DNA from 3 places in the Paenibacillus sophorae genome. Region 2 is predicted to be linked to each of the others. Evidence: riboswitches for the same ligand, from Rfam matches in the RefSeq annotation. Region 2 holds a riboswitch; each other region holds the start of a gene.
The links. A riboswitch is a leader RNA that binds a small molecule or an ion and turns the genes downstream of it on or off. The one in region 2 is predicted to bind cyclic di-GMP.
Positions count from the first base shown of each region.

Region 1: linked by a shared signal. The riboswitch ahead of KP014_RS06615 (transglutaminase-like domain-containing protein) and the one ahead of KP014_RS23880 (thiamine pyrophosphate-binding protein) in region 2 are both predicted to bind cyclic di-GMP.
Region 3: linked by a shared signal. The riboswitch ahead of KP014_RS28595 (anti-repressor SinI family protein) and the one ahead of KP014_RS23880 (thiamine pyrophosphate-binding protein) in region 2 are both predicted to bind cyclic di-GMP.

Region 1 covers NZ_CP076607.1:1,397,313-1,403,952, forward strand. The annotation lists gene KP014_RS06600 (glycosyltransferase family 2 protein) at 1-486, shown strand, start outside; gene KP014_RS06605 (GtrA family protein) at 479-949, shown strand; gene KP014_RS06610 (class D sortase) at 962-1,621, shown strand; cyclic di-GMP riboswitch class I at 1,725-1,805, shown strand; cyclic di-GMP riboswitch class I at 1,880-1,960, shown strand; gene KP014_RS06615 (transglutaminase-like domain-containing protein) at 1,974-2,783, shown strand; rRNA gene KP014_RS06620 (16S ribosomal RNA) at 3,243-4,799, shown strand; rRNA gene KP014_RS06625 (23S ribosomal RNA) at 5,029-6,640, shown strand, end outside.
Region 2 covers NZ_CP076607.1:4,900,296-4,906,935, reverse strand. The annotation lists gene ileS (isoleucine--tRNA ligase) at 1-156, shown strand, start outside; gene KP014_RS23900 (DUF5665 domain-containing protein) at 364-756, shown strand; gene KP014_RS23895 (3-oxoacyl-[acyl-carrier-protein] synthase III C-terminal domain-containing protein) at 819-1,811, opposite strand; gene KP014_RS23890 (hypothetical protein) at 1,858-2,199, opposite strand; gene KP014_RS23885 (carboxymuconolactone decarboxylase family protein) at 2,416-2,784, opposite strand; gene KP014_RS23880 (thiamine pyrophosphate-binding protein) at 2,883-4,496, opposite strand; cyclic di-GMP riboswitch class I at 4,652-4,748, opposite strand; gene KP014_RS23875 (TraR/DksA C4-type zinc finger protein) at 4,942-5,670, opposite strand; gene lspA (signal peptidase II) at 5,883-6,395, shown strand; gene KP014_RS23865 (RluA family pseudouridine synthase) at 6,434-6,640, shown strand, end outside.
Region 3 covers NZ_CP076607.1:1,031,272-1,037,911, reverse strand. The annotation lists gene KP014_RS05010 (diguanylate cyclase) at 1-483, shown strand, start outside; gene KP014_RS05005 (MDR family MFS transporter) at 643-2,163, shown strand; gene KP014_RS05000 (PadR family transcriptional regulator) at 2,171-2,737, shown strand; gene KP014_RS04995 (aldo/keto reductase) at 2,850-3,824, shown strand; gene KP014_RS04990 (helix-turn-helix domain-containing protein) at 3,988-4,332, shown strand; gene KP014_RS28595 (anti-repressor SinI family protein) at 4,428-4,580, opposite strand; cyclic di-GMP riboswitch class I at 4,607-4,696, opposite strand; gene KP014_RS04980 (2-oxoglutarate dehydrogenase E1 component) at 5,173-6,640, shown strand, end outside.

The DNA.
Region 1 (6,640 bases), 2.4 Mb from region 2:
GAGAAGAACCGCTATGTCAGAGGGCTTGTCAGTTGGGTCGGTTTCCGCCAGACGATGGTGGAGTATGTCCGCGAGGAGCGCTTTGCCGGGGAGACCAAATATCCGCTCAAAAAAATGATCCGGTTTGCGCTCGACGGCATCACGTCTTTTTCGCACAAGCCGCTCAAAATCGCTTCTTACCTTGGGTTTTTGCTTTCGTTTTCCAGCTTTGTCTTTTTGTTCTTCGTGTTGATGCAGAAGTGGTTTACTTCCCGCACGGTGCCCGGCTGGGCTTCCATCGTCGGCGTGAACCTGCTGTTTAACGGAATTGTACTTATGATCCTCGGGGTAATCGGCGAATATATCGGCCGGATATACGATGAATCGAAGGACCGGCCGCTTTACATTGTCCGCGAGGCGGTAGGCTACAGAAACCTGAAGGAGGAGGAAGCCGAGCTCTTTCGGGAGAAAGCCGGACAATCACGGGAGGATGTACCTTATGAATAACAATAATGTGCGCGGCGATATCCTCCAGTTCGTTAAATTTAATATTGTCGGTCTTCTGAATACATTGGTAGATATGGCCGTGTTCGCGCTGCTGACTTCGCTCGGGCTCTTCTATGTCGTTGCCCAGGTCATCTCCTATGGTGCGGGAACGGCCAACAGTTTTATTTTGAACAGTAAAATAACGTTCAAGGACCGGCAGCGGAGCAAGGAAGAAGGCTTCATTCATAAGCAGCTCCTGAGGTTTATTGCATTGAATCTGTTCGTGCTGTGCATATCTCTGCTGCTGATGAGTGTTCTAATCGGCCGTCTTGGATTGCAGGAGCTGCTGTCGAAGGTATTGGTTACGTTTGTTACGGTCATCATCAATTTTTTTGGCAGCAGAAAATGGGTGTTTGTGAAGCCAAAGCAGTCTCTGCCTGTCTCCGGTGAGGCAATCTCCGGGGCGGAAGCGGAGCGACGATAGAGGGTGAAGATTATGCGCAAGCTTTCTTATATCATAATTATCGCTGGCGTTCTGCTGATCCTGTATCCAAAGACGAGCGAATGGTTAGAAGATTGGCAGCAGCAGAAGCTGCTGAAGGAAGCGGAGCAGAGTTTTGAACAAAGCGCGGAGAAGGCTCAAGATTCGGTCGATCCCGATCTGCGGCTCAAATATGCCAAAGTGACACAGCTGCTTGCCGAAGAATCGGCCTTGGACGAGCAGTCGCAGCTCGCAGAGGATAAAGGCGGTTCAGACGGAGACGAGAAAGCGATCGCGCTGATTGAGATCGATAAAATCGATGTCAAACTTCCCGTGCTTGAAGGAGCCACCAAAGCGAATATGCGGCATGCGGCCGTGCATTTGACCGAGACCGCTCCGCTTGGAGAAATCGGGAATGCGGCTATCGCCGCTCACCGCGCCCATACCAAGGGAAGACTGTTCAACCGTCTGAATGAGGTGAAGATCGGTGATACGATTTCCGTTAAGACCAAAGGGAAAGTCTATAACTACACGGTCTATGATATCTCGATAGTCGAACCTACTGATGTGTCCGTGCTGGAAGGCAGTAACAAAGACCGCATCCTTACGCTCATCACATGCGATCCGCTGATTAATCCGACTCATCGGCTAATTGTGCACGCAAAGCTCCCGTGACTGTGGCGGAAATATGTAAAAATAGGTAATCATACAGGTATATTTTCCTAGTTTTCTATTGATAATTCAGATAAATATGGTAATCTAATATTAGAAAAGCTAAACACGATAACGGCAAACCTATCGAAAGATTGGGACGCAAAGCTAGAGGGCCTTCCCGTAAGGATGGCAGCCAGCTACCGAATGAAGAAGCTTTTTTTGTTTAACTCACAAGTAAAATTTTAGAATATTTACCTATTATTTGAATAGATGAAACTTGCACGACAATGGCAAACCTATCGAAAGGTAGGGACGCAAAGCTAAAGGGCCTTCCCGCGAGGATGGCAGCCAGCTATCGAAAGGAGTTTTATCCGTGAAGAAGTTTTATTTTTGGCTTCTTATATTATTTACAGTAGCCACTTCCGTTCCAGTTACCCCGGCAGCCGCCGCGAGCGGCAGTTCCGAATGGCTGGACACTTCGAATTTAAGCCAAGGTGTTGTTGGCATTCAATATAACGCTCCCCAGGGCAAGCGCACTAAACTGATGATTACCAAGAACGGCAGCAGTTATACCTACAACCTCTTCGCATCAGAGCCCAATGAGTCCTTCCCGCTTCAGCAAGGCAGCGGCTCCTATAAAGTTTCCATCCTTGAGAATACCAGCGGCAACAAGTATAAAGTGGTTTATTCCGATTCTATCGACCTTTCGATGAGCGAACCTAACGCCGTATATCTGAGCTCGGTGCAGAACGTTAAATGGAACCCGTCCGACAGAGCGATCCAAAAAGCGAAACAACTCACCCAGAATACCGACACTGACAAAGAAAAAGTAACCGCCATTTATAACTACATCGTCTCCAATGTAAAATACGACTACGCCTTAGCAGCCAACGTATCTACCGACTATGTGCCGAACATCGACAGAACGCTTGCAAGCAAAAAAGGAATCTGCTACGACTATGCTTCCCTCTTTGCCGCTATGCTCCGCAGTGTGAACGTTCCCGCTAAGCTTGTGATGGGTGAGAGCAGCTATGTATCTCAATACCATGCATGGAATGAAGTCCTCATCGATGGGCAGTGGGTGACTATTGATACGACGGTAGACGCCGGTTTGGGAAAGAGTAATAAAGCGGTCTCCCTGATTAAAAGCGCCAGCAAATATACCGGTGCGAAGTATTATTAAGCAACTGACGGCTTCATGCAATAAATGAACAATCCGCTTAAATAATAAGTGGATTGTTTTTTTTGTATTTTGGGTATTGCCATATCCTCAGAGAAGAGGTATTATAGATAAGTCGTCCTCGGGAGACACAAGCCTTTGCCGACAAGATAAAATAAACTTTCAAAAAAAGCTTGCGTTTCTGTAGAGTGTATGATATATTATAAGAGTTGCTGCTGAGACATTAAGTTGAACGGCAAACAAGTTTGATCTTTGAAAACTGAACAACGAGTGAGTGGGAATTCGCTTCTAGCGAGTTCCAAAAGAGATGGATTTCACAGCGTGGTTCACGCTTTGGAAAGGCCATCATGAGAATGCAAATTCTCGTCAGATGTTTCAACATGAGCTAATCGCTCTATCGATAAACTTTTCGGATGGTTGTTTTCTTGGAGTGATTCGAGGGAGTAACCGCACGAAAAAACCTTATTGGAGAGTTTGATCCTGGCTCAGGACGAACGCTGGCGGCGTGCCTAATACATGCAAGTCGAGCGGAGTATTTTTGAGAGCTTGCTCTCAAAAATACTTAGCGGCGGACGGGTGAGTAACACGTAGGCAACCTGCCCCTTGAACTGGGATAACTACCGGAAACGGTAGCTAATACCGGATAATTCCTCTTGGCACCTGCTGGGAGGCTGAAAGGCGGAGCAATCTGCTGTCAAGGGATGGGCCTGCGGCGCATTAGCTAGTTGGTGGGGTAACGGCTCACCAAGGCGACGATGCGTAGCCGACCTGAGAGGGTGAACGGCCACACTGGGACTGAGACACGGCCCAGACTCCTACGGGAGGCAGCAGTAGGGAATCTTCCGCAATGGGCGAAAGCCTGACGGAGCAACGCCGCGTGAGTGATGAAGGTTTTCGGATCGTAAAGCTCTGTTGCCAGGGAAGAACGTCTCTTAGAGTAACTGCTAAGAGAGTGACGGTACCTGAGAAGAAAGCCCCGGCTAACTACGTGCCAGCAGCCGCGGTAATACGTAGGGGGCAAGCGTTGTCCGGAATTATTGGGCGTAAAGCGCGCGCAGGCGGCTGTTTAAGTCTGGTGTTTAAACCATGGGCTCAACCTGTGGTCGCACTGGAAACTGGGCAGCTTGAGTGCAGAAGAGGAAAGTGGAATTCCACGTGTAGCGGTGAAATGCGTAGAGATGTGGAGGAACACCAGTGGCGAAGGCGACTTTCTGGGCTGTAACTGACGCTGAGGCGCGAAAGCGTGGGGAGCAAACAGGATTAGATACCCTGGTAGTCCACGCCGTAAACGATGAGTGCTAGGTGTTAGGGGTTTCGATACCCTTGGTGCCGAAGTTAACACAGTAAGCACTCCGCCTGGGGAGTACGGTCGCAAGACTGAAACTCAAAGGAATTGACGGGGACCCGCACAAGCAGTGGAGTATGTGGTTTAATTCGAAGCAACGCGAAGAACCTTACCAGGTCTTGACATCCCTCTGAATCGTCTAGAGATAGGCGCGGCCTTCGGGACAGAGGAGACAGGTGGTGCATGGTTGTCGTCAGCTCGTGTCGTGAGATGTTGGGTTAAGTCCCGCAACGAGCGCAACCCTTGACTTTAGTTGCCAGCAGGTGAAGCTGGGCACTCTAGAGTGACTGCCGGTGACAAACCGGAGGAAGGTGGGGATGACGTCAAATCATCATGCCCCTTATGACCTGGGCTACACACGTACTACAATGGCCGGTACAACGGGAAGCGAAGCCGCGAGGCGGAGCCAATCTTATAAAGCCGGTCTCAGTTCGGATTGCAGGCTGCAACTCGCCTGCATGAAGTCGGAATTGCTAGTAATCGCGGATCAGCATGCCGCGGTGAATACGTTCCCGGGTCTTGTACACACCGCCCGTCACACCACGAGAGTTTACAACACCCGAAGTCGGTGGGGTAACCCGCAAGGGAGCCAGCCGCCGAAGGTGGGGTAGATGATTGGGGTGAAGTCGTAACAAGGTAGCCGTATCGGAAGGTGCGGCTGGATCACCTCCTTTCTATGGAGAATCGTTTCCCGCAGCGGAAACATTCAAATCGGAAGCTTAGCTTCCAAAACTCAGGTTTAGGCCTGTTGCTCACTCGTTGCTCAGTTTTGAGAGCTCAAACTCTCAAAAGCAAGAACTTGATCCTTGAAAACTGGATACCGAAACGAAAATTGCGTTTTAGAACATCTTTTAGCTGAGCTTGTGTCAAGCGATTGAACAAGTGAAGTGAAAGTGCTTAGTTGGTTAAGCTAGTAAGAGCACACGGAGGATGCCTAGGCGCCAGGAGCCGAAGAAGGACGTGGCGAACAACGAAAAGGCCTCGGGGAGCTGTAAGCAAGCGTTGATCCGGGGGTGTCCGAATGGGGAAACCCGGCTGTGGTAATGCACAGTCACTCCTGCCTGAATTCATAGGGTAGGTAGAGGCAGACCAGGGGAACTGAAACATCTAAGTACCCTGAGGAAGAGAAAACAAGAGTGATTCCGTCAGTAGCGGCGAGCGAACGCGGAACAGCCTAAACCGAAGAGCTTGCTCTTCGGGGTTGTGGGACGTCTCCCATGGAGTTACAAAGGAACGGTTTAAGCGAAGAGGTCTGGAAAGGCCCGCTAGAAGAGGTAAAAGCCCTGTAGCTGAAAAATCGTTCCCTCCGAGACGGATCCCGAGTAGTGCGGGGCACGTGAAACCCCGTATGAATCCGGCAGGACCATCTGCCAAGGCTAAATACTCCCTGGCGACCGATAGTGAAACAGTACCGTGAGGGAAAGGTGAAAAGCACCCCGGAAGGGGAGTGAAATAGTACCTGAAACCGTGTGCTTACAAGAAGTCAGAGCCCATTTTAGGGGTGATGGCGTGCCTTTTGTAGAATGAACCGGCGAGTTACGTTTAACGTGCAAGGTTAAGGCGAGGAGCCGGAGCCGCAGCGAAAGCGAGTCTGAATAGGGCGACGAAGTACGTGGGCGTAGACCCGAAACCGTGTGATCTACCCCTGTCCAGGGTGAAGGTGCGGTAACACGCACTGGAGGCCCGAACCCACGCACGTTGAAAAGTGCGGGGATGAGGTGGGGGTAGCGGAGAAATTCCAATCGAACTCGGAGATAGCTGGTTCTCCCCGAAATAGCTTTAGGGCTAGCCTCGGATTTGAAGTCGTGGAGGTAGAGCACTGATTGGGTGCGGGGCCCGCAAGGGTTACCAAGCTCAGTCAAACTCCGAATGCCATGGACTTACGTCCGGGAGTCAGACAGTGAGTGCTAAGATCCATTGTCAAAAGGGAAACAGCCCAGACCATCAGCTAAGGTCCCCAAGTGTGTGTTAAGTGGGAAAGGATGTGGAGTTGCACAGACAACCAGGATGTTGGCTTAGAAGCAGCCACCATTGAAAGAGTGCGTAATAGCTCACTGGTCGAGTGACTCTGCGCCGAAAATGTAACGGGGCTAAACACACCACCGAAGCTATGGCTTGATGCTTTGCATCAGGGGTAGGGGAGCGTTGTATGCGGGTTGAAGGTTGACTGCAAGGACAGCTGGACTGCATACAAGTGAGAATGCCGGTATGAGTAACGAAAAGATCAGTGAGAATCTGATCCGCCGAAAGCCCAAGGTTTCCTGAGGAAGGCTCGTCCGCTCAGGGTAAGTCGGGACCTAAGGCGAGGCCGACAGGCGTAGTCGAAGGACAACAGGTTGATATTCCTGTACCACCATAATCCGTGATGAGCAATGGGGGGACGCAGGAGGGTAGTGACGCGGACTGATGGATGTCCGTCCAAGCAGCGAGGCTGGTGTATAGGCAAATCCGTACACCATAAGGCTGGGCTGTGATGGGGAGCGAAAATTGTAGTAGCGAAGGTCATGATCTCACA
Region 2 (6,640 bases):
ACTCTGAATGTCGATGACGAGCTGAAAGCGGCAGTTACCGCGTTCGAAAGCGTCCTGCGGGAAAATGTTCTCGTTACGACTGTTGATTTCGGCAGCGGCGATTCTTTTGAAACGGTGGATATCGGCGGCAAAACGATCGGCATTCTTATCGGCTGAAGCTGCCGTTCATCGGCTGAATTGGCGCATGTCCCATCCGTAAAGTGCATATACTAGCGTCAGAAGTATGACCGCAGGCGTTAATACGTGAAATATTCCTGCTTGAATATTTCGGCGCTAATAGGCGAGTCCCGTGCGAATGAAGAGACAGACATCTCTATTCGCCGGGCTCGTTTACTTTTCGGCGCAAAACGGAGGGGGCGCAAGATGAAGGAGGATAGAGACGGAGGGGCAGGCCGGAGCGGAGAGTCGAAGCATTGGAAACCGCTGGCGCGTGACAGGAAGGGGCCGCCAGAACCCCCTGACAAGGAAAAGATCGATACCGTTTACCGGGTGGCTACTCAATGGGCGCAAAGAATGGAAAAGTCGCGGATTTCCGAGTATTTGGAGCTGCTGCATTCTCCTTGGCGGCTGATATGGCTGAACGTGCTTTCGGGTACCGCGCGCGGCGTCGGAATCGCGATAGGGTTTACTTTTTTTGCGGCAACGATCATTTACGTGCTTCAGGTGCTGGGGGCTCTGAATCTGCCGATTATCGGGGATTACATCGCCGATATCGTCCGCATCGTCCAACATCAGCTCGAACTCAATACGTATTAGTTCCAGAAAAAAACGGCCCGCATGCAGAACATCTGCGTGTGAGCCGTTTTCTATGACTAAGCTTAATACTCCATTACAAAAGCTACGTTTTGCCAGCCGGCGCCAACAGTCCAGAACAGAAGCTTGTCTCCGCGTTCGATTTTCCCGGTAGATACAGCTTTGTGCAGAGCGATGAAAGGGCTGCTCGTCGAGGTATAGCCGAATTCATCGCCGATGTAGACAGCTACGTCGCTGCCGATGCCGGTTTTTTCGGAAACCGCTTGAATGTTGGGAAGTGATAGCTGAGAGAAACAAGCCACTTTAATTGATTCAGGGGCTATCTCATTATCACTAAGCAAGGTGTTGATAGACTCAGAGGCGGCGTTAACGCAGATTGAATCGTCAAAAGGAATGAATTTAACATTGAACTGTCCGGCACCTACGCCGGTGCGGCCCACGTTGGCTAAGCCTTCCGCCGGAAACATCGAGTTGCCGTAGACACAAGTGTCTGTCTGGTAGATGGAATCTATGAAGCCTACGGAATTCTCATCATGCTCCAAAATGACAGCGGCGGCGGCATCACCGAAGTTGGCATAATACACGGGGTCATTCTTATCGGCATGCGGTGCAACATGGTCAGAGCCGATGACCAGAGCGCGGCGGATTCTTGGATTGGCCATCATTTGCCGGCTAACCTGTTCAACTGAAGCTGTCATTCCCGCGCAGTTCGCATTGCTGTCGATGCAGATCGTATGGGACGCTCCGTTTATCAGCCGGTGAATCATCAATGAGTTCGTAGGGAAGATATATTCAGGAGTTTGGCTAGCATAAGCGATAAGGTCGATATCAGCACCGGTAAGACCGGTCTTCTCCAGAACATTGCTCGCCGCCTCGAAGGCCATCGTCAAGGAATTTTCTTCCTCATTGTCGATGCTATAGCGGTTTTCACGGCCCAGAGCGGCCAGAAGTCCACGGATATCAATGCCCTTTTCGTCAAAATGCTGAATGAAAAAGTCGTTGCCAATCTTTTTACTTGGATGATAGATATCAATGTCCTTAATACGAATCCCAGCCATATGTATCCTCCTAAAAGTTTTGTGAGCGTTCACTCCATCGGTTTAACTAGACCGAAATAATTTCCAGGTTTTCCAGTCCCGCTTTGCGTCCCAGACGAGACAGCTGCATTTTGAGGACAGGATTATTCTCAAGGGTAAGATTCACTCTTACAAATCCGTCGCTCTTGAACATGATGAAGCAGCCTTCAAGAAGCGGCACAACTTCAGGTGCGGTTACATTCAGCTTTCTGCAATCAATTTGCAGTTGATAGTCTGCAGGAGTAATAGCGCTGATCGTTTCTTTATAGGCTTGAATCGATTTAAGGCCGTCTTCTTCTGTAAAAGTTCCCTCCAATTCAATATCAATTACCTTTTTAGCCGAGTCTGTCTTCAAAATAAATTTTCCCATGTGTACATCTCTCCCGGAATTTGATGAGTTTAGCATGAAGTCCGACTGCATTTTGCGCAGGGCCGTTTTCATGTAAATATCCTTTAAAACGATTTGCTAATGCCAACATTCGACATGGTAACGTTAGCTTTGGGATATTTTTCTTTATTGTATACTTATATTTCTCAGATATGCAATAAAAAAGTCGAATGATGCATTATTTTGTCGATGGTGTAGTTATTGGATTTCTTCCAGTGTCGAGAGAAGGACATTAAAAGCGGAAATAATTCTCGGAGCGCCAACACATGGCACAAGATGCAGTAAAATCCCCTTGATTTGATCAACGGTCATGCCTACACGGAGCGCCATCACATAATGAACGCCGAGCTGCTCGAATTGGCCCATCGTAATCAGAGAGGAAATAACGGCAATCTCTTTCCAATCGGCGCCAATAGTGGTCCGCTGAAAAATGTCGCCATAAGCGTTGCCCATAATAAATTCAGCCAATTCGGGAAAATGCTCTTTGATCGGAGCCATCGCCTTGGCCCCATAGTCGCCGGAAAGATTAGAGAAATGCTTGAAACCGCTGTTTACGTTGTCTTTCATAGAAATGCCTCCTAAAAGTTTTGCTGGCGTATGCTCCCCGGGTTACTTTTCGTGAAAGCTTGCTTCGGAAGCATATGCTTGTTTTGTCTGTGAAACTATTAATCAAGATTTAGTGTGCGGTGTGCGGTAGGAGGCACTTCGTCACGGTCAGTCAATAGCTCGATGACGGCAACACGGTTTAAAGCCACAGCTTCGCTGATAGCAGTAGCAAATTGTTCTTTGGTCTCGCATTTGTAGCCGGCAGCTCCCAGCGATTCGGCAAATTTTACGGCATCCATAGGAACTTCAAATAAAGTTCCGTCGATTCTGCCTGTAGTTTTTTCCATTCCTTTTAACGCCATATCCAGCTGCATATTATTCACAACGATAAAAATGACCGGGATATTCTTGCAAACGGCAGTATTAATTTCTGTACCGAGCATCATGAAGCAGCCGTCGCCGGTAATGCAGAATATCGTTTCCTCAGGAGAAGCAGCCTTTGCTCCAATAGCCATGCCGATTGCGTTGCCCATGCAGGCAAAGTAAGCGTCGAAGACAAAACTGCCCGGCTTCTTCACGTTGTACCACTTCACGGCATTGAAGCCGTGGCTGCCGTCATCAACAAATATGGTATTGTTATAAGGGATCAGGTCGCTCATCGTGCTCATTACCGACGCCAGTGAAAGATTGGGCAGATCGGGCAGTTCTTCCGCATAATGAACAGCCGTCTCCGGATCACGTTTTTTAATAGCGGCAGTATCAACATTCTGGAGATACAGCGACAAGTTATCCCGCAAATCTCCGCCGACCGCAATCGTCTGGGAGGTCAATATTTTTCCCACAAAGGTGGGATCGACGTCAAACTGAATCAAGGTCTCCGGATGATTCTCCGCTTTGAGGTTACAAATGGTCATATCACTGAGACGTGATCCAAGCACGATAAACAAATCACTGCGATTCAACAAATCGTCGCCATGCCTGCATCCGCCAACACCGATTGGACCGTGGTATAGCGGATGATCCCAGGCGATAGCGCCTTTGCCGCCGGGAGTAGTAACGACAGGAATATTAAAGGTCTCTGCCAATTGAACCAATTCCGTATGCGCACCGGAGCGGTTGACGCCTTTGCCGGCTATGATCAGAGGTCTGCTGGAATGGTTAATGGCATCAACAATACGGTCAAAATTAGCGTAACTGACAAGCGTTTCCCGTTCGGGGATAACAATTCGGCATTCTTTTAGCGGTTCTGTCTGGACATCAAAAGGAATGCACAGATGAACAGGTCCGCGCTTGCCGCTCAGCGCAATTGAAATAGCATGGTTAAAAATCGTGCTGAAATGATCGCCGCGTTCGATTAGTTTGCTGAAGAGCGTAGCGGGTCTGAACATGTCCGCCAAATCGGCAAGATACGAAGAAGAATCCTGGCACTGGGGAATTCCGAGCTCCTGAATGGATTGATGCCCCGTAATAAACAGCACAGGGAGGTTGTTGGCTTTGGCATGTGCCGCCGCTGTGAGGAGGTTCGTCCCCCCTGGACCGGAAGTACCGAAAGCCACGCCGAGATTTCCGGTTTTCAAGGCATAGCCGGAAGCTTCAAATCCGGAGCTGGATTCATGTCTCCCAGGAATAAATTCAATACCATAATCTACCATTTTGAGAACTATGGGACAAATAGATTTACCGATAATGCCAAAAGAATGCGTCACTCCGAGATTGCGTAGTGCTTCTGCCATATAATCTGCGACTGTCTTCAAAAGATCCACCCCACAAATCAAGTATTGTTTGCCATGTTATCTAACAAATAATAGAAAACCTGCACTCAAAACAGAGTACAGGTCGGTTGACAAAATCACCATATAGGACGCTTGATATACTAGCGTTCTGGTTCTTCAGCAACCTGGCTGTCATGGTCTCAAGCAAGATTTGAGACTGTAGATCCATGGCTTTGCGTCATTCCCTTTCGGAGAACTTTGCCCATATTGAGTTTATGAAAAAATAAAGAATAATTTTCCCTTACAATATATTCCTTGCTCTGCTTTTGTCAATATATTTATATAAATAGGCTCGGAATTTGACGAATTAATTGATTTTCTATACATATTGTCTGGAATTAACGAAGGATAAAAGACCTATACTGAGCACGAAGAGTCCTTAAAAGAAAAGAAGCAGCCCTTGCGGCTACTCCTTTTCATTGTTAGCGTAAGGATCAAGCAGGTAGTCGCCTTCTCCGCTGTCCATGTAACTCTGGTACTGATGTCCCTTCACGACGGTAACATGATTGCCTGTTATGTCCGTGGCGATGAAATTTTCCCAGGGCTCGACGAAGCCATCTGGATCATCAGCTTCGATTTCCATATCATTGTAAGAATCGATATTATTTCCCTCCGCCATAGCCGGCGTGTTGGAGGTGCCGAAGCTTTCGACGATCTGCCAGGCGTCCTCGCCGTCAAATCCGTTATACTCATGCTCGTCGAGACTGCTTCGCCCAAAAGGAGGAGTAAGAAATTCCTCTTCCACGGGGCGCGTATGCGGCTTTTCCTGGCGGGGGCTGTATTCCTTGGAGTAGCGTGTGGCGGGAAGAACGGCCAGTCGCTCATATGGAATCGGCTGTCCGCTCGCCGCGCAAATGCCGTATGTGCCTTTGTCCATCGCCTCAAGCGCGTCGTCTATATCCTTTAGTTCCAGTTCTTCGAGCTCTTGAAGCGATATATCCATGGAACGATGATACAGGTCGGTGGCGACATCGCCGGGATGGTTGTCGATTTCCGACAGTTCGCCCGACATATCCCGCATGGAATCTTCAAGACCGTGATCTTCATTCTCCTTAAGCCTGTGCCGGATATCGTCCCGCTGCCGGATAAGAAGGCCACGCAGGCGGGCAAGCTGTTCCGAAGACAGGTGATTCATTAGCCTCGGCTCCTTTCCATTTGCCGTTTTCCTTGTTAGGTTGGCCGATTGGCCGGTTTTTTACCGCTGGCAAATTGTGCTTTTGATAAGTGCGGCGCGGGGTGCGCCGCAATGGACGGGTTCTTGAGGCCTGTGCTACAATATACAGGTCTTTTATACACGTTTTGGACCGCTTTCGGGCGGGAAAAATAAGAACGGAGTGACAAGCTGAAGTGGTGTACTATCTGATCGCGCTAATCGTATTTTTGCTTGACCAGGGAACGAAATATCTGATCTCCACCCGGCTGGAAATCGACGAACAAATTCCGGTGATCGGAAACTTTTTTGTCATCACATCGCACCGCAACCGCGGCGCCGCTTTCAGCATTCTGCAAGACCAGCGCTGGTTTCTCATTCTGGTGACGCTTGTCGTCTTGATTGGAATCGTCTGGTATTTGAACAAAGTAAGAAGGACGCGGCGCTTGCTTCCCTTGGCGCTGTCGCTTGTGCTTGGCGGCGCAATCGGCAACTTTCTCGACCGGGCGCTTACAGGCGAAGTTGTCGATTTTCTGCGGTTTAATTTCGGCAGCTATACGTTTCCGATCTTTAACGTGGCGGATTCCTGTATTGTCGTCGGTGTAGCGCTTATTATTCTCGATTCCATTATGGATATGAGGGGCGGCCCAACTGAAGTGATTGAAGTGAAGGAAACAAGCGAGGTAGAGGAAAGGAATGAACAGCATTGAGTAAGGACGCCCATAATGAAGGGGCAGAAGGCGAGACCGTGGATAATGATATCGTCGTCTGGACCGTTCAGGAGGAATACGCCCGCGAACGCATCGATAAATATTTAACCGAAGCTTGGGAAGAGGATATTTCCCGCTCCCAGGTGCAGCAGTGGATCGAGGCAGGACATGTAACGGTAAACGGCAGGACGGTAAAAGCGAACTACAAGCTCTTCACGGGTGATACAATCTCTGTGACGGTTCCG
Region 3 (6,640 bases), 2.0 Mb from region 2:
ATCAGCGAGCTGCTCTTGCTGGACAGCCTGTCCAAACGCCAGTTCACGCTGGGAGCGCTAATCCATGATATCGGCAAGCTCGAAATTCCCTGGGGCATACTAAATAAGAAGGAGAAACTCACGCCCGAGGAATGGGAAATGGTGAAATGGCATGTGACCTGGGGCAAGCAAATGGCGCTTATGGGCGATAAGTTTAAGGATTTGGCCCCCTACATCGAACTGCACCACGAAAGGTACGATGGCAAAGGCTATCCGCACGGCTTTAAGGGCGAGGAAATTCCAAGGCTGTGCCGGATGCTGACCATTATCGATTCCTTTGACGCGATGACGACGGAACGTCCCTACCAGCCGACCAAATCCGTGGAAGAGGCGATTGTCGAGCTCAGGGCGTGTGCGGGCAGCCAATTCGATCCGGAGCTTACAGAGTTCTTCATCAGCTATATCGAATCCAGACAGCTGCGCACCAAGGAAGCCGCGGTATAGGCCTTTTGCCTTCCACGGGGGCGCGAAGAAACCGAATAAGCGTGAGCAGCAGGACTCCACTCGCAGTGGGGTTCTTTTTTGGTCAAAAAATGTATTGATCCCCTATTCAAATTTGAATATAATAAGTTTCACTAACTTACAGAAAAGGAGTATTAAGCAATGCATTCCAAAGAAAGCAACCTGAAGCTGGTCGTTGCCGGTCTGCTCCTTGGCGTCCTGATGTCGGCCATGGACAATACCATCGTCGCGGCGGCTCTGGGAACAATTGTCTCCGACCTCGGAGGGATGGACAAGCTGGTATGGGTAACCTCGGCGTATATGGTCATGGTGATGGCCGGTACTCCCGTCTTCGGCAAGCTGTCCGATATGTACGGACGCAAACGCTTCTTCATGCTCGGACTGCTGCTGTTCCTGGTCGGCTCGGCCCTCTGCGGCACCGCGGGCAGCATTACCCAGCTCAGCATCTACCGAGCGATTCAAGGTGTGGGCGGCGGCGCGCTGATGCCGATCGCGTTCACGATTATATTCGATATCTTTCCGCCGGAGAAGCGCGGCAAGATGACAGGACTGTTCGGCGCGGTCTTCGGCATCTCAAGCGTCCTCGGTCCGCTGCTTGGCGCTTATATCACCGATTATGTCGGCTGGCGCTGGATATTCTACATCAATCTCCCTCTCGGGGTGATCGCCTTTATCATGATCGCTCTGGCCTACAAAGAATCGGTGGCTCACTCCAAGCAGCGGATCGACTGGGGCGGCGCCTTTACGCTGGTCGGCGCTATTATCTGCCTCATGTTCGCTCTGGAGCTGGGCGGGCAGGAATATGCCTGGGGCTCCTCCGCCATTCTTGGCTTGTTCGCGGGCTTTGCGGTGCTGCTGATCACCTTTCTGCTCATTGAGCGGCGTGCGGCCGAACCCGTTATCACATTCAGCATGTTCCGGAACAGGCTGTTCGCGACAAGCGCTCTGGCTGCTCTCTTCTACGGCTCAGCCTTCATTGTGGCAACCGTCTACATCCCAATCTTCGTGCAGGGCGTATTCGGCGGCTCCGCCACGAATTCCGGCCTGATTCTGATGCCGATGATGATCGGTTCGGTCGTCGGCGCCCAGCTTGGCGGCCAGCTGACAGCCCGGGCCAGCTTCCGGAACATCATGCTGCTGTCCACTGTCTTCTTCGTCGCCGGCGTTGCTCTGCTTGGGACCCTGTCGCCGGATACTACCCGCCTGCAGGTCAATCTCTTTATGGCTGTAACCGGATTTGGCGTCGGATTCTCCTTCTCGGTGCTCAACATGTCCTCTGTCCATCATTTTGATGTCCGCCAGCGCGGTTCGGCCACGTCGACTTGCACCTTTATGCGTTCGCTTGGCATGACGCTCGGGATCACCATCTTCGGCATCACCCAGCGCAATTTGTTCACGGACAAACTCAGCGCTACGTTCGGCGGCAGCGCCCAGTCATCCGCCTTCGGCGATCCGCGCGCCGCGCTGACCCCGGAAGCAAGAGCGCAGATTCCGGCTCCCGTGCTTGAGAAAATCTCAGCCGCGCTGTCTTCCTCCATTGCGCATACGTTCCTGTGGGCGCTTATTCCGGCGGTGCTAGGGCTCGCGGCCGTGCTGCTCATGCCGAAGGACCGCCTCTTCACCCGCAGTAAAGCTCCGCAGCCGGCGACCAGCAAGGATTAGAGCTGCCATGTCAATGAAGCTGGCTATTCTCGGGCTGCTGCTGGAACGGGACATGCATCCCTATGAAATGATGCTGGTGATGAAAGACCGCGCGATCGATCAGATTACGAAGCTGCAAATGGGCTCCCTGTACTACGCCGTCGACCAATTAGCCAAGAACGGACAGATTGCACAGATTGAGATTATCCGCAGCAGCGACCGGCCGGACAAAACCATATACCGGATCACCGGTTCGGGAAGGGCCTTGTTCGAGCAGCTCCTGCTGCAGCTGTTTAAGCAGAACGACACCCTCTATCATCCGATGTACCTCGCGCTCGCCTTCTCGCGGCATGTTGATCCGGACAAGATTGCGAAACTGTTGGAGGAGCGCATCCGGGAGACCGAGCATCAGGTCAATCTCGCTTATCAGGTCTATGAAGAGCATGTTTCCACCGTTCCCCGCGCCGCGCTTCATCTCATGTACGGCAAATATGAGCACAGCCTGACGGAACTGAAATGGCTGAAGCGCCTGTACGCTGACGTACGGGCGCACAAGCTCGGCGATATCGGGAAGCCCTTGGATCTAAAGGAGTAGCCCCCTTGTATGCCGCCTGGCACCGCTTCTTAAGCGATTAAAAGTATCGTACTGGCTTCCAAAGTTGTACAATATCTCTGAAATCATCTATCACTATGACGGAGGGATTGAATTGAAAACGTTACCGCTTAACAAGCGCGGAATTCCCGCAAGCCGGCTTGTCCTGGGCTGTATGGGCCTTGGTGGAGACTGGGACCGCGAGGCGATTACCAAAGAGCAGATCAATGAAGGACATGAGGCTGTCGAAGCTGCGCTCTCCATCGGCGTCAACATGTTCGACCATGCCGATATTTACACCCGCGGCAAAGCCGAGCAAGTATTCGGCACCGTCCTTAAAGAACGGCCGGAGCTGCGTGAACGTATCATTCTTCAATCGAAGTGCGGCATTAAGCTGGCCGAACCGGGCGAAAGCTCCAACGTGTTCGATTTCTCCAAGAGCCATATCCTGAGCAGCGTGGACGGCATCCTGTCTCGTCTGGGAGCCGAATACCTTGATATTCTGCTGCTTCACCGGCCCGATCCGCTGATGGACCCTGAAGAGGTGGGCGAAGCGCTTCACCTGCTTAAGCAATCCGGCAAGGTGCGGCATTTCGGCGTCTCCAATATGAGCGAGGGGCAGATCAAGCTGCTTCAGGCATACAGCGAAGAGCCGTTTATCGTCAATCAACTGGAGATGAGCCTTGAGAAGATCTACTGGCTCGATTCGGTTGTAAGCGTCAATCAGAAAGCCTGGAGAGAGCAAGGTATGCCCGAGGGAACGGTCGAGCACTGCAGACTGGAGAATATCCAGCTTCAGGCGTGGGGGCCGCTGGCCCAGGGCAAATACAGCGGTCGCCCGCTGGACGGAGAATCCGAAACGGTCCGCAGCACCGCGCGCCTTGTCCGTACGCTGGCCGATGAGAAAGGGACAACCCCGGAAGCGATTGTCCTCTCCTGGCTGATGGCGCATCCGGCCACGATTCAGCCCGTCATCGGAACGGTAAATCCGAAGCGCATCTCAGCCTGCGAAGGGGCGGACAAGCTTGCACTTACCCGTAAGGAATGGTATGACCTGTACGTCAGCTCCCGGGGCGTGCCGTTACCCTGACGATTCGCTGGCGCGCCGCCGCAGAAATCGAAGGGATAGAAGGCAGCGCCCAGCCGCCGATAGCTTTCAGATTCGTTAGAATTTCTGGAAAATGCCTGCTTTGCCTTGTATGCGGACCTTTGCTATACTAGTACCAAAAACAAGGAGGGGGGCGTAACTCATCGTGCCAGATAATATAGGACAACACATTCAGCATCTTCGTCTGGAGAAGGGATTATCTTTATCCGAGCTGGCGGGCAAGGCTGATGTGGCCAAATCATACTTAAGCAATGTTGAACGCAACATTCAATCCAACCCCTCTATCCAATTCATTGAAAAAATTGCCGAGGCTCTGGACGTTCCCGTTCACGTTCTTCTCTATGGGGAGATTTCCGATACGCAGGAGGAACCGCTGGATTCCGAATGGTTCAAACTGGTTCAGGAGGCTATGGCTTCGGGCGTCAGTAAACGCGAGTTTAAGGAGTTTCTGGATTACCAGAAATGGCGTCTTGAACAGAAGGACCAGTGACCCAGCAAAGCCCACAAACATACAGAGGACATGACGCCGCGCCGCCATGTCCTCTCTCAAATTTCAATTGATAATGCCCTGTCAGACCCCTCTTGCTACATTGCCTTAAGGGTCCTGTCATTGAAGAACCGACGAATCTCATCCACTTGGAGCCCTTGCTTCTTTGCTTTCAGAAGCAAATACACCCATTCCATATCAAGCTCTGACGTCTGCAGCTCTCCGATGTTCCCCTGGTTGGACTTGTCCAAAAAATCTCCTCCTAAGATTTTTGTCCCCAGGCAGTCCGGCCGTCGTAGTATATAAAAATTACCTTAGACCCGAGACTTTGTGCCCCTGCCTTTCAGCAAGTTTACCTTTTACTGGACCCTTGCTATTCAAGGATCTGATCTTGTTCTCATTACAACGAGTCTTGCAAGAATATTATACAAGAAGCTTGCCCAAAAGTGTGTCGAATTTTGGAAATAAGTAAGTATGCGCGGAGAAAAAAATAGAGTTGATCAAACGGCACCCGGAAGTAGAAATAACTTGAACATATGTATGATCTTAGTAGTATGAATGAACTATATATGACAAATACCCATTTTTCAAGTCTGCTAACCATTAATTTTGAAAACAGAGAACCCTCTATGTTGGTCCTGCTCAAAATTATGCCTTTTTTCGAACGAATTGGACGAAAGCTTGAATTGATTACAAATGTTGAAAGTAGCACAATAGGATGAGGCACTTACTTTATAATGGTTTCTTTTTATTATAGAATGTAAACGTAACCATCGAAGCTCCAAAAGCGGGCCCTCCTTGTTCACCGCCACCTTTGGAGTTTAACTGTTAGGAGGATGTTTCATGTCAGCCAAAGAGTCCTACAACGAATCCGTCTGGAGCAAGTATTACGGTCCCAATCTGGGCTACATTCAGGAAAAGTACGAACATTTCGCCGAAGATCCTTCTTCAGTGGAAGCCCACTACCGCGAACTATTCACCATCTATGGTCCTCCTCCGCTGACATCCGAGGCTGCCAGAACTCCCGGACCGTCCCTGTCCGAAGATACCGATTGGCTCCGCAAAGCGGTTAGAGCCTCCAAGTTGATCGCTAGCATCCGCATTTTTGGCCATCTGGCGGCCGACATTGACCCGCTGGAACAGGGCCATACCTCCATGGCCAAATGGCTGGACCCCGAGACTTATGAGCTTACGCGCGAAGATTTGCTTGCCCTGCCGGCTTCGCTTATCTGGGAGAATGCTCCGCAGGATGTGCTGACAGGCTGGGACGCTTATCACCGGATGCGCCAAACCTATACCAAGACGATCGCTTACGAGTTCGGCCATGTCCACGACGAGCAGGAGCTTCGCTGGTTGAACAGCCAGGCCGAATCGGCCACCTCGCCCGCTCCGCTGACTCCGGCGGAACGCAAAGGGCTGCTGGGCCGGCTCATCCAGGTGGAGCAGTTCGAGACGTTCCTGCATAAGACATTCGTCGGCCAGAAGCGGTTCAGTCTGGAAGGCAATGATGCGCTTGTTCCCATGCTGGACGAAATTGTCCGCGCGGCCGCGCACGACGGCGCGGAGCATATCCTGATGGGGATGGCCCACCGGGGCCGTTTGAATGTGCTCGCGCATATCTTGGGTAAACCATACGATATTATTTTCTCCGAATTCCACCACTCTCCAAACAAGGAGCTGTTCCCGTCCGAAGGCTCCATGGGCATCAACTACGGCTGGACCGGAGATGTAAAATACCATTTGGGCGCCGACCGCGCGTTCCATGAAGGCGAGACCGTACGAGCCCGTCTGACGCTTGCCAACAACCCGAGCCACTTGGAATTCGTCAACCCGGTCGTGGAAGGCTTTGCGCGCGCGGCCCAGGAAGACCGAAGCGCTCCGGGGCTGCCTGTGCTCAACACGAACAAGGCCATGGCTGTGCTGATCCACGGAGACGCCGCCTTCCCCGGCGAAGGCATTGTAGCGGAGACGCTGAATATCGGCAAGCTTCAGGGATACCAGAATGGCGGAACGATCCACATCATCGTCAATAACCGGATCGGCTTCACGACAGAGAGCGAGGATTCCCGCTCCACGCACTATGCAAGCGATCTTGCCAAAGGCTATGAAATTCCGATAGTCCATGTCAATGCTGACGATCCGGAAGCCTGCATTGACGCCGTCCGCCTGGCCAGCGCTTACCGCAACCTGTTCAAGAAAGATTTCCTGATCGATCTTATCGGTTACCGCAGGCACGGACATAATGAAATGGATGATCCCGAAATGACCCAGCCGATCGTCTACGGCAAGGTGAAGAATCATCCTACCGTTC